DNA from 2 places in the Dysgonomonas sp. HDW5A genome. Region 2 is predicted to be linked to the other one. Evidence: riboswitches for the same ligand, from Rfam matches in the RefSeq annotation. Region 2 holds a riboswitch; the other holds the start of a gene.
What was found. Region 2 has a riboswitch for cobalamin ahead of G7050_RS11295 (TonB-dependent receptor). Riboswitches for the same ligand answer to the same signal wherever they lie in the genome.
Positions count from the first base shown of each region.

Region 1: another riboswitch for cobalamin. It lies ahead of G7050_RS09685 (cysteine-rich CWC family protein); the one in region 2 lies ahead of G7050_RS11295 (TonB-dependent receptor).

Region 1 is NZ_CP049857.1:2,319,543-2,328,113, forward strand. Features, by position in the region: gene ppc (phosphoenolpyruvate carboxylase) at 1-1,631, opposite strand, end outside; gene G7050_RS09680 (phosphoenolpyruvate carboxykinase) at 1,749-3,485, opposite strand; gene G7050_RS09685 (cysteine-rich CWC family protein) at 3,646-3,849, opposite strand; cobalamin riboswitch at 3,921-4,183, opposite strand; gene G7050_RS09690 (hypothetical protein) at 4,535-6,304, opposite strand; gene G7050_RS09695 (tetratricopeptide repeat protein) at 6,421-8,571, opposite strand, start outside.
Region 2 is NZ_CP049857.1:2,712,391-2,720,961, reverse strand. Features, by position in the region: gene G7050_RS11305 (TonB-dependent siderophore receptor) at 1-1,811, opposite strand, end outside; gene G7050_RS11300 (sirohydrochlorin cobaltochelatase) at 1,871-2,794, opposite strand; gene G7050_RS11295 (TonB-dependent receptor) at 2,794-4,968, opposite strand; cobalamin riboswitch at 5,021-5,223, opposite strand; gene G7050_RS11290 (cobyrinate a,c-diamide synthase) at 5,427-6,734, shown strand; gene G7050_RS11285 (zinc ribbon domain-containing protein YjdM) at 6,819-7,151, shown strand; gene G7050_RS11280 (class I SAM-dependent methyltransferase) at 7,232-8,008, opposite strand; gene G7050_RS11275 (DMT family transporter) at 8,396-8,571, shown strand, end outside.

The DNA of each region.
Region 1 (8,571 bases), 390 kb from region 2:
GCCGAATCTGAATATCCAATCATAACCATTTGTTTGTTGCCGATGATGCCTCTATACCAACCGATATTCAGCAATTGTTGCATAACATCAGAAGCATTGTTGAGGTCATTAAGAGTTTCAAATAATGGAGCTACAGGTAGCATATAAGGACATCCTGTGTCTTTTAATAACAGGTGAACTGCCAGAACATCAGAAGGGGTGCGAGCCATTGAGATAACATACACGGGAATTACACCTTGTGGAGTTTCTGCAATAACTTTACAAGTGTCCAGCACCTCTTTTGTTTCGGGACTAGGTTCCCACTGTTGAGGAATCAATGGTCTTTTAGAGGATAATTCTTTTATAAGGAAGGCTTGCTTCTCTGCTTCAGACCATGCAGCATAATCGCCTAACCCCAGATAAAGGGTTAATTCCGATAATGCTTCTGTATGTCTGGTACTTTCCTGACGTATATCAATCTTAACAAGGGTAACTCCAAAACATTTTACACGACGTAGGGTATCCAATAATTTATCGCCTGCAATACTTTCCATACCGCAAGCAATAAGAGAATCGTAGCATTTGATTAGAGGTTCCCACAATTGCTCGTTGTAATAAATGATGTCATCATTTATTGTTACGTGTTTTCCTTCGATTTTCTCATCCAGATATATAATGGTCTTTTTGAGTTTCGAACGAAGCTTTTTCATTAAAGCTCTATATGGTTCCTGTACTTCGGCATCGCCCAAATATACTCTGAATTCAGCAGTACAATTAAACATAGATAGTTCTTTAACCAATACTTCTATATCTTTTAAGAAAAGAGTTGCTGCACGTTTGCGGCTTTGTAGAAGTACATCTTTAGTAACTACAGCAGTAACATTGGGGTTACCATCGCGGTCACCACCCATCCAAGAGGTGAAATGTATTGGGCGAGCTTCTACCGGGATTGTGTATCCTATAGAGGCTTCCATTTGTTTATTTAATTCTTTCAGAAAAGAGGGTACAGCTTCCCAAAGGCTACTTTCGATAACATCGTAACCCCATTTAGCCTCTTCGTTGGGTGTTGGCCTGTCTTTGCGTATCTCAGCAGTAAACCAGTATTGAATAATAAGTTGTTTCAAACGACTCATTATATGTTCTTGTTTATAGCTTACGATATCATCGTGATCTAATTGCTGAAGGCACTCGCTTACTTCATTAAGGTTGTTAATTAAAGATCGGCGATTTATCTCTGTCGGGTGAGCAGTCAAAACCAGGTCAATGGATATTTCATTGATCGCTTTTTTTATGTCTTCATCATTTACTCCTTTGCCTTGTAATGTATTGTAGATACGGGCGAAGTTCACCGGATTATCTTTTCCCATTGCATGCTGAGAAATAGTGTCGTATTGTTCCGCAGTATTAGTCAGATTCAGAAACTGATTAAATGCTTGCGCAACCGGTAAAAAATCTTTGTCGGGCAGATTCTGAAGAGTTTCTACCAACTTATCATGTGCCTTTGTATCTCCGTTATGAGAAGCTTTTGATAATTGGCGAATTGTTTCGACGCGTTCATAGGTGCCTTCACCCAATGCTCCCTTGATGGTTTCACCAAGTAGTTTTCCGAGCATTGCTATGTTGTCGTTCATCAAAGAATTTGATTGACTCATAGTTTTTGTTTTTATATTAGTTTATATTCAATATATCTCCTTTATAAAAGGTATAAACTCAATTATAAAGGAGATATTGTTTTATTCTAACAGAAGTAATGAAAAGGTATGTGACCTTTATTCATTTATCAGACTGAATAATTCTTCTGCAGCTAAACGTGGACCTTCTTTAGTTTGACCGTCAATAGCAAGAGATGTATGTATTTCACCGATCTTAACTTGGTTCTCATTCATCTTTGTGAAGTATTGGCGAACTAATTTCTCCGCAACTTCTCTTTCCTGAACAGGTCCGAATGGGTTTGCAAAATAAGATTTTACTAAACCAACCTCAGTTGTAGTTCCTTTCGCTTTTCTTGCTCCGTCTTCAAAAACCTCGATAGCTTTATCCAGATTATCGAAAAATTTAATTTTCTGATCGGTCTCAGTATAATTATTGGCATAAAGCATATAATCTACTTTGTATCCTTTCGAAATAACTTCATAAGTTGAAACCGGAATAGTTACACGGGCATTTACTTTATCCGGATTTGTATATATTCCACGGTCTAATTGTTGATAAGCGTATGAAGGATCAAGGTCATCCACACGGACAAATGCTCCGATCTCAGTACCATATCCTTTTACCGAGCCATCGGCTTCGATATTCAAATAACCCATGTCATCGAAAATGATACGCATGTGTCTGATATATTTTTCATTCAGGTTGCGGAATGCCTCTAGGCTTTCAGATTTTCCGGCACCACTATCACCCATGATGATGATATTTGATTCTTTTCCGTTCTTCAATGCAATGTTTACCATCGCACCGTGTATTGGTAAACGACCATTCTCCATTTGCTTCACATTGTGAAGTGTAAGGAGCATTTTTTTCATATAACCGAAGTAGTCGATATCATCGCAATAGTTTGCATATCCGATAAGGATGTCATTCTGTTTGTCTTTGTAGTAGAAAGTACGTTTTTCTTCATGACCGTCGGCATAACCAAATACATAGATCATATCGGGTTTCTTACCGATATAACTGCTTGGTGTTGCTAATTCGAAAAGATTAGACAAGCCTAAACCGTGATCGATAAAGTCTTTGTGGAAATAAACAAATGTAAGCATATTGCCAACCCAGGCAGGGAATACAAACCATTCATCGTCATTCAAAGATATATTTGCAACGGGATTCGAAGAGTGTTCCTGAAAAATTCCGTCACGTGTATTTCGCTTAGTATAAGTAATCAATGGTGGTTGAAATATCACAGTACTAATAAATGGCACTGCCGATAGTCCTTTATATTCAATAGGACAATTCCATGATACTTCGTCATTCAGGATAAGACCGGCATTAGCCCCTGCAATCAGTTGACGATATACTCTGTGTTGGAATCCCATAACCGTTTCTTCGATGCGGCGATAGGTTGCAAGGATAAGGTCGTTGAATTGAGAATTTGCCTGAGTAAACCTAACATCTTGCAAACCTTCGCCAAGGCTCGAGTTGCGTACAATAGAGATGCGGTCTAAACGTCTCCAGTATGAATATAATAGTTCGATAAGTTCAATGAAAAGATCTTTATCTGCGAAGCAAACCGAATATCTATTGTCTACTTTTACTATCTCGTTTTCGTCACAAACTGTTAGAAACTTGAATACTTGAACAAGTGATTGAGCAAATTCATCATCTTTATTATTGAAGTATTTAATATAATAGTCATATATAATGACGTTATCTTTCTTCAATACCTGAATAAATGAGTCGATTACTTTTTTAAAACCATAACTATTCAAAAGTTTCTGACGGTTGTCACAATATTTCAGCGAGAAATTAATCATCGCTTTTCCTCGACTGATTGTAAATTCGTTTAGCATTGTTTATTCGGTTTTGTTTATAATTTTAGTTATTAGAATCTTTTTTGATAACACTGAGGGTATATTTCATCTTATACAAAATCTATTTCCAAATTTAATCATTTTACTTGTATTAAAAGAATTGATAAATGACTAATTTCTGTTTTCAAATTTAGCATCCTTATTCAATTGTTTTACTTACGGATAAAAGTGAAAATTTGTCGTTTATTTTCTTCAGGCAATCAAAGCAAAGACAATTTCCGTATGTGGTCTTGATGTATTCTCTGACTCCTTTCTCCAGATTTAATTTTGTGCAGTTACACAATTCTATCTGATCCACTCGACAGGTGAATGTAGAAGAGCAACTAGGACATGTTTTATCCATTCTTTATATTTTTAAAGGTCAAATGGTTTATTTGAATGATGTGTTGCATTAACTTTATTTCCCGAAAGTTGTTTGCCTGTACTATTTTCGGCAGGTCTTCTGACTTACTTCATTTCTAAACACCCTTCCCATCCTTCAGCTGGCAGTTATCAGTTATCAACAAATTTGTTGTTTACTGCTTTCTGTTCACTGTTTGCGACAGTGGTTTGAGTATTGTCTAGAAACTCTTAATGAAGCTTACAGCAGCGGGTCTGTTCCGGATTTTCACCGGATTCCCTTTTCATTATTCCATCGAGCATTGTGATAGAATAACACCAAAAACAGTTGTAAAGATAATAAAATGTCTGATTGATGTTAGCTAAAGAAACAAAAAAATCTTTCCTAAATGAAGGAAAGATCTTTTGTTCCAAGAATGTGCCTATAGGAGAAGGAGAGTCCTATATAAATTGAGATATTATGGAATGTGTTTTCCGGGCACAGCTTTAGATTTCGAGTTAGTAATTGATTGTTTGTTATATATCTGTTTAATATATTCTATTTTAATGCAAATTAAGCCATAAAGCATCAAGCAGGCTATAACCAAAATCTCTTTTTTTTCTCAGATTTGCTATTTAACTATATATAATAAAACAGCCCTCTCTCGAATATAAGAAAAGGGCTGTTCTATTGTATAAGAATCTTTAGTTTAGAATTTTAAGCTTATTCCTCCAAGGGCATTAATTCCTTGATTGGTATAGCCGTAATATCTTTCATATTTTTGGCTCATAACGTTGTTTGCTTTCACATAGAATGATAGCCAGTCTAATATGTTATAGCTTCCTTTGATATTTAGCTCATTGATATTGTTCATATTGGTTGAAGCATTGTTTACATATGTCTTACGTCCTCCTTCGAATATGTAATTAACTGAGAACGTGAGATTCTCGATAAATGAAAAATCAGCATTAAAATCAAGAGTGAAGCTGGGCAGTCCCCATGCTTCTTTTTTGTCAGGGGCTGTATCGGTTAAAGTATATTTGCTGACACTGTAAAAGTGAGTCAGAGCTTTTAAAGAAAGATCGGTATATGGGATCAATTTTGTTTTTAATGCCCCGCCAAAATGTCCGGCACCTAAATTTGCATACATCATTTCAGATACGTTACCCCATGATGGTGATTCGTTTGGAACAAACAGGTGTTCGTCTTTCGTATATTTATAACCGCCGAAGATGTCAAACTCAAAACCACTTATAACTCCCGATCTTACACCAATTTGTGCGTCGTATAATGTTTGAGAAATAAATACACGTGATGCGGGGTTGATATATCGATTCACACGGTTCATTTCTACAACATTATTGTCATTTATGCCTCCATCTACATTGAAATACAATAAACTTTTTTCATCGAAGTTCCAAGATGTTTTGATTGCCGGAGCAACTACAAATTTGTTCTCAATGTCAGATGCCCAATTTATGTTAGCACCTAAAGACAATTGAAAATTTCCACCTTCTATACTATAATATGGCTTAGCTTTAAAAATAGTCAGATTATGAAACGGATCCTTATCTAACAAAGGAAGAAAGTCTGTATTGCTAAATGTTTGGAAAAATATACCTCCTTCTACACCGGCTTTATGATCTGTTTGCAGGGGAGCTGCAATGTTAACCAAGGCGTCGAATATACTTCCCGAAATACCGTCATAATTTACATTGGGGCCATATTTAGTAGAGAAGTTATTGTATTTTACATTTGCAGAATAATACAATGCATCGTTTTGTTCTTTGGATGTTATTCCTGTTTCAGCTTCAATAACATTAATATTCTGATTGTTCTTCATAAAACCTTCATAAAGAGAAGGATCTTGATCCGCCGCACTGAATATGTAGGGATTGCCATAATAGTTAAAGGTGTTATTAAAGAATGATCCGTTCACATGCCATGTTAATGATTCAAAGTCGTGGCTGTATTTTGCTTTTATCAGATTCTCCATGTTTTTAGCTTTGGCTTGGTCAAGAAGAGAATTTGGATTTAGGTATTTTATTTTACCATCAGTAGAATTGTGGGTTGCAAAAATATCTAACCGGTCATTTTTTGAATCCACTATTCTGTATCCGGCCGCACCATCTAAGTTGGAATACATACCTGCTCCAAACAAGAAATAGCCACGATGTTTACTGTAGTCTATTTTTGTTCTGATATCGCCTGATCCTGGATTTCCAATCGGATAAGAGGCAATATTCATATTTGGGATGCTGTTCTCGAACTTTATATCGTACTGCTTCTTTTGCGGTTCGTGGAGAGCCGGAAGCGTATTGACTTTTGATGCATCCTGAATGGTTGGTGTATATTCTCTTTCGAGAGAAACCTGACGGTTAAGCGTTGTATCTTTAGCGGCAGTTTGGGCTGATATGTTTATGGATGCAACGCTTAATCCCAATGTGCTAATAAATAAAGTTTTATATAATGTATTCATTATCTTTTAATTTAAGTAAGGCCTCAGACCTGTTTATTACTGTATTTTAGACCTCTCCTAACCCTTTCCTGCTTAGAGTGTGGTCGGGTGGGGCTTAATTGCAAAGGTTTATGACCTTATTTATTTAATTGAGTTAAACGGTCATTTATCATCGATTGAATATCAGTTTCATTACCTGTATAGTTCGCTTTTAAACTTTCAAGGTATTGTTTTGCCTGAAACTTATCGCCTTTTGCCAAATAGGTATCTGATAATACGATTATCGATTGAGCCATCCAATAGGCATGAGGTGTACCTTGCTTCATCAATGCAAGGACTTGTTGTTCTGCCTTATCGTAATTCCCATTCTTTAGATAGGTTTTAGCCAATAGGTATTGCGCTTCTGCTCCATATACACTGCGTGTATCACTAGCCGCTTTCTGAAGATCGTCGATAGCTTTATTAGTCTCACCTGTATTCAGATAAGCTTTAGCACGGTATAAGCGAGCTTCGCTAACGATTTCGGGAGAAGTTTTGCTTTGTGCAAGTAACGCTGTTGCAACAGTGATAACTTCAACGTCTTTATTTAAGTTGTTGGCTACTTTAAGCATTCCTAATTGAGCCGTATTCTTATCCTCACTGCTTGTTGCTGTACGCATCATTTCCTTATAAGCATTATATGCGGCTTGATTGTTGCCTTTGTCCAGTTGTATTTCGCCTACAAGAGCAAGAGCTTTATTGAGGCTTTTTGAATTACCTGAATTAATAGTATTGTTGAATGCTTGGAGTGCAGTATCATAATCTTTCTTATTGTAAGCTATGGCTCCTATATAATAATGTGCATCGCCTGCAAACTGACCTTGAGGATACGATTGAAGGTATTTGTTCATCGCATTGGCTGCTTCGTTTGCATGACCTTTCATGTATATATTTTCAGCGGCAAGATATGATAATGAATCTTGACGGCTGGCAGTAATAACAATACCGTTGCCCAACGAGTTTGCAAAACTGGCATATGAGCCAATATCGTTAATATCACGATAAATGCCTTCGAGACTTTGTATGGCGATACGTGCTTCTTCCGAATTTTTGTGCAGTTGTACAACTTGTTTGTAGGCTTCAATCGCTTTTTGAGGATTGTTACTGTTATAATAGGATTGTCCTAATTGAACACCAGCCTGTGGAGCTACATTCGAGTTAGGGTAATCGTTTAATAACTTCGTTAAGATTGGAATTGCATCTGTTTCGCGATTTAGCATTATCAATGCACGACTTTTCTCATACATGGCATCATCGTAATATTGAGAATCAGGATATCTTTTCATCATAACATCCAATGCTGCAATTTTTCCATTGTAATTGTGCTGTAAACCTAATACAAAGGCTTTTTGGAAGTCAGCATATTCGGCACTCTGCGGATTATTTACAGACGCTTGAGAGTATGCATTTGCTGCTTCAATAAAATTACGATTGAATAAATAAACATCTCCGATACGATTCCATGCGTCAGAATAAGTCAACTGTTGTCTGTTTCTTTCCTGAGAAGTATATTGCTTGAAACTATTCAACGCATTATTATATTGTTTCAGATTGAAATAAGTATATCCTAAATTATATAGGGCATTCGAATAATTGTCATCCGAGGCATTACATACAGATAAATAAGTCTGATAATCTTTTATTGCTGCCGGATAATTGTTTTCTCTATAATATGTTTCACCACGCCAGAAGTAAGATTCGTTTTTAGATTTTACATCGTAATTCCCTATATTTATAGATGCATTGAATCTTTGGATTGCCTGATCGTAATTTCCGTCAATGAAATCCTGAGCTCCTAATTGAAACAAAATAGTTTGCTTTGCTTCGAGTATTTGTCTGCCAGGATTACGCATTTTGTCGATTGTTGTAAGCGCGGCCTGATAATTTTTAGTAGCAAGTAGTGTCGATGCCAATTGATTATTGATTTCGTTTACATACTTCGAGTTAGGGTATTCGTTTAAGAAACGCTGCAATACAGTGATCGATTGATCAAAGACCGAAAGTGATGTCTTATGAACCAACATGGCATAATTGTATAACGCAACCTCGCTGATTGATGGATCGAACTGCACGCGTGATGCTGCATCAAACGCCATTAATGCATTCGCATTATCATTTATTTTTAGGTAATTCTGACCGAGTAGCATATATGCTGTTTGTCCCAGTTTATTATCTGTCGAAGCAGCAAATTGTAAGGCTTTTATTGCATTCTGATAATCACCTGTTTGAGTATATGCCGTACCGAGTTG
Region 2 (8,571 bases):
TTCTTTATGATATAAAACACACTACCTGTTGCCTGTGCATATTTTCCCAGATTATAACGAACTCCTAATTCACCTTGGTAACCGGTTTGAGGTTTAAATATTTCTTTGCCTGCCGTTGGAAAAAACCTGTTACCATTTGCATCGACATAGATTACATTTTCAGCATAGAAATCACGATAAGGATTAAAGAACGAAGCCATTGAACCATATAATGAAAGGTCTTTTGTCGGGATATAAACAACACCTGCACGATAGGTAAACGACGATGTATTATTAATGCTGTATGCCGTTTGTTCCGATCGGTGATATTGTCTTTCGCCATCGTACGTAGGTGCTGTTGCCCGCATATACTTAAAGAAATCGTAACGTCCTGCCAACATCACTTTCCATTTATCATCGAGTTCCACTAAATCCTGAAAGTAGATACTGTGCATATAACTTTTAGTGATATTGGCCTTGCTGAAAGAGGTATTCATATAACCCATACTTTGAGGATTATTTACTGCCAAATGTGAATAAAGACCGGGACCATACACATCGTATTTGCTATTAAGCGGATCGTTTACGGGTGCCAGATTATACCCTGTATACGAGTTACGATTCATTTGCGAAAATGTATATCCTCCGATGAAATTATGCTTAATACTTCCTGTATAAAAGCTTCCCGACAAGTCGAATTGATTGCTAAATGTTTTCGCCATATGAGAAAAACGCAGGGGAGATGCCAGATATACGGTATCGAGACAGATATATTTGCGAATTTCGTCTCCTGCTTTATTCTTGGTGAGATAGAAATGATCATAAATAGCATCGTTACTCTCCAGATATTTTAGACTTTCTGTTCCGAAATAATTAATATCATCGTCATAATACGAAGCGTAATTTTGAAGTTTCAGATTGTCGCCAAACTTTTTATCGTATTTCATGGTAACATTCCATCCGTAGTTTTGGAAAAAATCGGACTGACTGTTGTAACGCGATTCTCTATTCAGCCCCGATTGCATCTGACCTTTTTGAAGAAACAGAGTTCCATCTTTGCTGTACACATCGTTTGTAATATTAGGTGGTAAACCTATCTCTGTACCATACCAGTCACGGTTGAATCCTCCACGAACATCAATGTTACTTGTGGCATCTATTTTAGAGGCTAAGGCAAAATAACCCGAGAAACGTTTGTTTCCGTTATCCCTCCATCCGTTCTGATCGGCATAATTGAGTAATGCTCTATAATTGACCGATTTGTATAGCTTTCCGCCAAAATCCATGGTAGCTTGTTTGTTCTCCCAACTTCCATACGCCATACGAGCATTCACCACATTGTAAGGAGTAGGCGATTTTCTGACAATATTGAGAACTCCACCGATAACGGATTGTCCGTAAAGAACCGATGCCGGTCCTTTCAATAATTCCATCGACTCGATATCCGTAAGATCAGCCACAGGATAAGAGTTTATCATAGTTCGTTCATCCCTTATACCATCCACCATGATGGGGGTATAATTAAAACCTCGAACCGTAAGGGTTTGAAATGCTCCGTAAGAGGTTTGCATACGCACACCGGGAAGAAATTTTACAGCGTCTTCGATATTGGTAATTCCTCGTATTTCAAGGTCTTTGAAAGACACTGTATTTATGGTCATCGGCAGATATTCGATGGGAACATCCAACTTGCCTATTTCTACTTTTTTTCTACTGAAATCTACTACTTCTACTTCACTGATAGAATACACTGTATCTACCATGCTCTTATTTTGAGCTGACATAACAACCGCTGCCATCAATGCGATAGCAGAAAAAATTATTTTTTTCATGATTTCCTTATATATTGGGAATATCTATATGTTTTGAGAAAAAAGGGTTGACGCCCCTACTACATCTTTTCACCGGTAACTTCATAGATAGCTTTTTTTTCCATGATACCGATTTTACGATGTCCTGAGATAAACTTCAAATGGGAAATGTATAGATCCTGTATTTCGGGATTTTGTCCCAATCCTTCCATTTTCACATCCACCGAATAGCCTTCTTTCTCCAGATCTGTTTTCCAGTCCTCGGCAATGTCATTTTTGGCGTGCTCTCCGGCAACAAACATAAGAGGTACAAGTACGACTCTTTTCAATCCCGATGCTTTCAATTGTTGCAACATATCGTCATAAGACGGGTATCCTTCGATAGTTCCCACAAAACAATTTTTATGTCCTTTAGCTTTCAGCATGTAATCGAGCATTGCATATTGTGCGGTATTAGAATCATAGGTTCCATGCCCTACCCAAACATAAGCAGTTTGGGAATCAATATCTTTGGTTAATACATTTATCAGGTTTTCGTAATCTTCGGGACTGTACAACAAGGGATCGCCAATTCTGATTTCTTTGAATTGCGATTGCACTTCGGCAATATCCTTCTGCAAAGATTCCATTTCCACACCATCAATTATAGTAGAGGTTTGTACCAAAACATAGGTATACCCCTCCTTCTGTAATTGGTTCAGAACATCCAACGGTTTTTGTTTTACGATTCCTCTTTCTCCCAGACGCTTAATTACTATACGTGCCGTATATGCTTCACGCAGTTCTACATCGGGAAACTCTGCCTGAGCTTTTTTATTCATAGCATCTATGGTTAAAGAACGGGTATCGTCGTGTGTCGTTCCAAAGTGTACCATCAAGATGGCAACTTTATCGCCCGCTTGCACATTCTCAAAAATATCAGAATGCTCGTGGTTTTTCCCACCATGCGCAGATACGTTCAGTACCGAAGCAATGATTGATAATATAAGAAACAGATTTTTCATTACTTTTTAAACTTTAAGGTTAAGCTCGCAAATACGGTTCTTCCCGGTGAAGTAGTTGCATATTTACTCCCGAAAGGTTTTTCATCTCTGAAATTAAATATATTCTCGATTCCGAATCCGGGTTCAAAAATCAGATTCTTTGCCCCTGTAAAAGAATGGCTGGTTGCCAGATTCCACAACTGGAAAGGACGTGCATTCATATCTGTGTAATATGTCTCGCTCTGTAAACGACTATTCAGGTTCACATTCAATCGGTAGCTTTTCCATTCTTTCATCCAGTTTCCGTTCAGAATTCCTGTATGGCGGCTCGACCCGAACAATGGCTTGTTATCTATCCTGTTACGTGCATCCAAATAACTGTAATTGATTCCTATCGAAAATCCATCGCCCAGAAAAGTATTTATGGCGACATCTACGCCTTGTGTACGGGCTTTCGATACATTATTATACATATAACGGGTTTTGATTCCGCCTGCTTCATCCTCCGGAGTCAAGGGTTGTACCTGCCTGTCGATAATATCTTTTATATTATTGATGTAGCCTGTTATCGAAAATGTAAAATGATCGCTGATGTATTCGGTATTCAAAGAGAAGTAATTAGACCGTTCGGGTTTCAGGTTAATATTTCCCTGACTAACCATACTTCCCGAGATCTTATCATAATATAACTCCTGCAAATTGGGTGCCCTGAATCCCATTGCATACGATGCTCTGAAATTGAAATGATCCAAAGCATACATAGCCGAAGCTTTTGGAGTAAACTTATTCTTGAATGTCTCGTGATGAAGCAAACGGAATCCAGCAACTACCGAGAGACGCTCTATGACTTTAATTTCATCCTGAGCATAAAATGCCATCGTATATGCAGATTTTGATTCAGCCAAGCTTTCGGGGTTCTTCATGTACTCATTCATAAAGTCCAAACCCGTATTCAGTTTGTTATTTTCGCCCAGGCTAAATACCCCTTTTACGGTGGTATTAAAAAGACGTTGACGCTTGGTTAGATCACGATCTCCGGCTTCAAACTTTCCTGACTTTTTGAGGTAATCTTTATAGTATTCGTAGTTATCAAAATAGCTGTCGAAGGTGATGTAATTGATATGTTTTCTGAAATGATAATCGCCGCCCAAAGCAAAATTATAATCTTTGTAAAACATATCGTAAACATAATCAGCATAGGGACGGTCTGTTTTTTTATCGAAGTAAACCCCTTTGGTATAAACTGACGATTTCTTTGTCGGATTGTATACAAATTTCTGAGAAACCGTATTCGAGTGATAAGCTGCCATAGCCTGCTTTCCTGTTTCGACCAAAGTATCACGAGTAGGCTTGCTTAATGATTTTATTTCATACGGACTCAATTGCCATCCCTCGGTCTGCCTGCGTTGGTAAGTGGTTTGCGATATAAATTTACCAACCTTAAAACCAACGTTCGCATTCTGATTGAATTGACCGTATTTGGATATCCGTGTAGCGGAAACAATATCCATCGAGTTCTGAGGAGTATTGGTTATAATATTAATTACGCCTCCCATTGCTTCGGATCCGTAAAGCGACGATGCACCTCCTTTTACCACCTCTATGCGTTTGATATTACTCATGTCGATACGCTCCAGATCGTTGTCTCCTCCAACATCACCGGCTAGACGCTTACCATCGACCAGAATCAGTACTTGCTTGTTTCTGAGTCCGTTCATCACTATATTGTAAGCACCTTTGGTATTAATGGAAGTAGATAAAGCCGATATGGCATCTTCGAAGTTGAGAGCTCCCGTATTAGCAATTTCTTTAGCAGTTATTACTTCAACAGGAACGGGAGTGTCTTTCAAGCGGTGATAGGTTCCTGTTCCGGTCACAACCACCTCATTGAGGTTTAAATAAGATTTTTTCAGCCGGATAAGCAGATTGTTATCCGTACGGCTTACATCGTGTTTTTGGGTCTCGAAGTCCATACGACTCGTCCGCATTACATACTCACCATTGGGCACATCTTTGAATACAAATTCGCCCTTGCCGTTAGTCACTGCACTGATTGTCGTTTTCTCCAAACGTACCGTTGCACACAATACAGGTTGCCCGTCCTCATCAACAACTTTTCCTTGCAAAGTCATCTGAGCCAAAGCAACACTTACTACACAGCACCCCAGTGCCGTCAGCAATAGTTTCTTTCTCATTTAAGAATGAAAATAAATTGTTTATAAAAATATTCTTGACCCCGAGAATATGTAAATAACTGGTTTGTTAGGCAGGTTTCCTGACTCACTCTATTTTGAACGCCTTCCCATTCATTCACAAGAACAGTGGCAAAAGATTTGTTCAAAATTTTAAAGAGTTCACAGTAGCGGGCACTGTTTCGGATTCTGACCGAATTCCCTTTTAAATGCTCGAGACGGATGTCTCCAAGCATCACCTTAACGGATGCAAAGATACTTTTAATCTATTTTAGAGAGACTGTATTCAGAAAAATAAATAAAACAAATAGTATGATAGATGCAGTTTATGATATAGATTTTATATTTTTGTAAACCTTAATCCGAAGACCTTTTGTCACTTCGAAAAGCATAATAACCTGGTGCTTTTATGCTTATAAAATACAATACCAAATATTTAACGTTACTTATTATACTTTTATATGGATAAGCTATCTCGTCTATTAATATCCGCTACAACCTCGGGATCGGGCAAAACAACCGTTACATTGGGATTACTCAGAGCTCTGAAAAACAGAGGGCTAAGAACCCAGCCTTTTAAGTGTGGCCCTGATTATATAGATACCAAATACCACGATATGGCATCGGGGAATCATTCGATTAATCTCGATGTATTTCTAGCGTCGTCCGATCATGTAAAATCGGTATACACCAAATATACAGCTCAAAACGATGCCTGCATTGTCGAAGGGGTTATGGGTTTATACGATGGTTACGACCGAATGGAAGGCAGCAGTGCACAAATAGCCGAATTACTCGATCTGCCTGTTGTTTTGGTTATCAATGCCAAATCGATGGCTTATTCTTCGGCAGCTTTATTGTATGGGTTTAAGAACTTTTATAAAGGAATAAAGGTAGTAGGTGTTATCTTCAACTTTGTTGCATCCGAAAGCCATTACAGCTATCTGAAAGATGCTTGTGAAGATGTGGGACTCGAAGCTCTCGGCTATTTACCGAAAGATACAAATGTGGAAATTCCCTCCCGCCATCTGGGTTTAAATATCGAAAAAGAATTTATTTTTGATGAATTTGCAAATAAGGTTGCAGACCTTATCGAAAAGCATATCAATGTTGACCGATTACTCGAGATAACTTCAATAATCAGACCTCTATATATATCGAAAGAGGCAAAGACAGAAAAAGGCAACCTAAATATTTCGGTCGCCTATGACGAGGCATTCAATTTCATCTATCACGAAAATATCGAATACCTGAAACAATTGGGTAACGTTACATTTTTCAGTCCCATTACTGATAAAAAATTACCATCACATTCAGACCTGGTATATCTTCCGGGAGGATATCCTGAGTTATATCTATCGGAATTAAGCTCTAATAAGCCGATGCTGGAAAGCATTAACTCCTATATAGAAAACGAAGGTAAACTCATTGCCGAATGTGGGGGTATGATGTATCTATGTACTTCTATTGCCGATAAAGACGGGGTGGAATATCCGATGGTAAATATTCTGAAACAAAAGGCTACGATGCAGCACATGAAATTGAAATTAGGCTATCGTTCGTTTAATTACAACGGACAATCGATCAAAGGTCACGAATTTCATTATTCTAAAACAGAAGATCCTGAAAATAACCTGTCATCTCTCACTCAAATCCGTAATGCCAAAGGAATGCCAGTAGATACAAAACTGATCAGATATAAGAACACGATTGCAGGATACACACACATCTATTGGGCGGAATTGGATTTAATGAAATTATTCGAATAATCACTCGGCTGATATCTCATTTGTCTTGAAGCCTTATTTACCTTATCTTTGGAGTTCTTATTAATTAACTAAAACTTAAAGAGAATGGCAGAAGCACCCAATTGTCCACAGTGTGACATGGAAAATACGTATTTCGACGGCACAGTATATATCTGTCCCGATTGCAGTTACGAGTGGACTACTGATGGCAATGATGTAGAAGCAGACGACACGCCACGAGACAGCAACGGAACGGAGCTTATCGACGGTGATGCAGTAACGGTTATCAAAGATCTGAAAGTAAAAGGTTCGTCGATGGTCATAAAAAGGGGTACAAAAGTAAAAAGTATCAGACTGACCGAAAATCCTGAAGAAGTAGATTGTAAAATAGACGGATCGAGCATCGTTCTAAAAACATGCTTCCTGAAAAAAGGATAAGAATTAAACTCCTCATATTTAAAGCAAAAGAGTTGATTAGATATTTCTAATCAACTCTTTTTTATTACACTAAAAAGTTACTAAATCTTTTTAGCGATGTAAAATACATAGCCATAGAATTCGTTGTACTTGCTATATATTTCCGCATCGTAACGTTGAAGTTCTACAAATTCTTCAACAGTTTTATTTCCTGCATATTTATCAAGAAACATCTCTTGTGCCCTGATCAATGGAGAAAAATAATGATCTGTCCAACAGGTTGTAGGCAGAGTAAAGGTTGCAACAGGCATATATCCTGCCTTCTCTATCTGAGCTACTTTATTAGAGATGGTATTCATTTCCGGAAAATGCGGCATGCAGTAATTCTCAATTTCAGCAGGACGTTTGTCGGTCAACCACGAACTTTCGGTAACAGCGATATAGCCTCCTGTCTTGAGAAACTTACGCCACTCGTTCAGTCCACGTTCAAAACCGATATTATAAATTGCTCCTTCCGACCAGATCAAATCCAACTCTTCATTCTGAAAAGGAAGATTGTCCATCGAACAGATAACACCTTTTACCCTATCCTGTAGATTCAGCTCACCGGCATTAGTATTGAACCGGTCAATAAATGCCGGAAAAAGATCGAAACCTGTAATATGTCCGGGTGCCTGTTGAGCCAATACCATAGTCTGACCACCTGTTCCACAACCGATATCAGCTATAAGAGATCTATCAGTAAGATTATCGATAAAGCTCAATGCTTTAAGGGTTATTTCGGGACTTCCGGGTCCTTGTCGTTCGGTATTTAAAAAGAATTCACAGATTAAATTAAAATCGAATTCATGAATAGTTGTAATATTTTCGTTACTCATTGTTGTAATGTATTTTGCATACGATATAAAGCATAACGATGCTATTATCATTGTACACAGATAAAAAAAAAACTAAAATTATAATTATAGAGAAATACTCTCGAAAGAAGTTATCCGAGAGCTAACGAAGGGACAATCTGTATCAGAAGAACAGATTGTTTATTACACCAAATCCGATTTTAATAAATTACGTGTCATAGTGCAAAGATACATACTATTTTGTAATAAAGAATACATCCTTGTCAATTATAAATTATCCCCATCTGTAGTTGATATTATATGTTCAAAAAGTTTTATTAATTCAATGATTGGAATCTCAAAGAAATCATACATTTGCATTCCAAATTGGAGATATATAATATTGCACTTAGCTGTTAAGGTAAAGAGATGAAAGTTAAAGGTTATTTTTGGGGTTGTTTGTCATCATCCACATACGGGTTAATCCCTTTATTTGCCATTCCGATATTGGGAAAGGGAATGCTTTATGATTCATTGCTGTTTTATCGGTTTACCTGTACATCATTACTGATTGCCATAATGATGCTTTTCAAAAAAGAATCTTT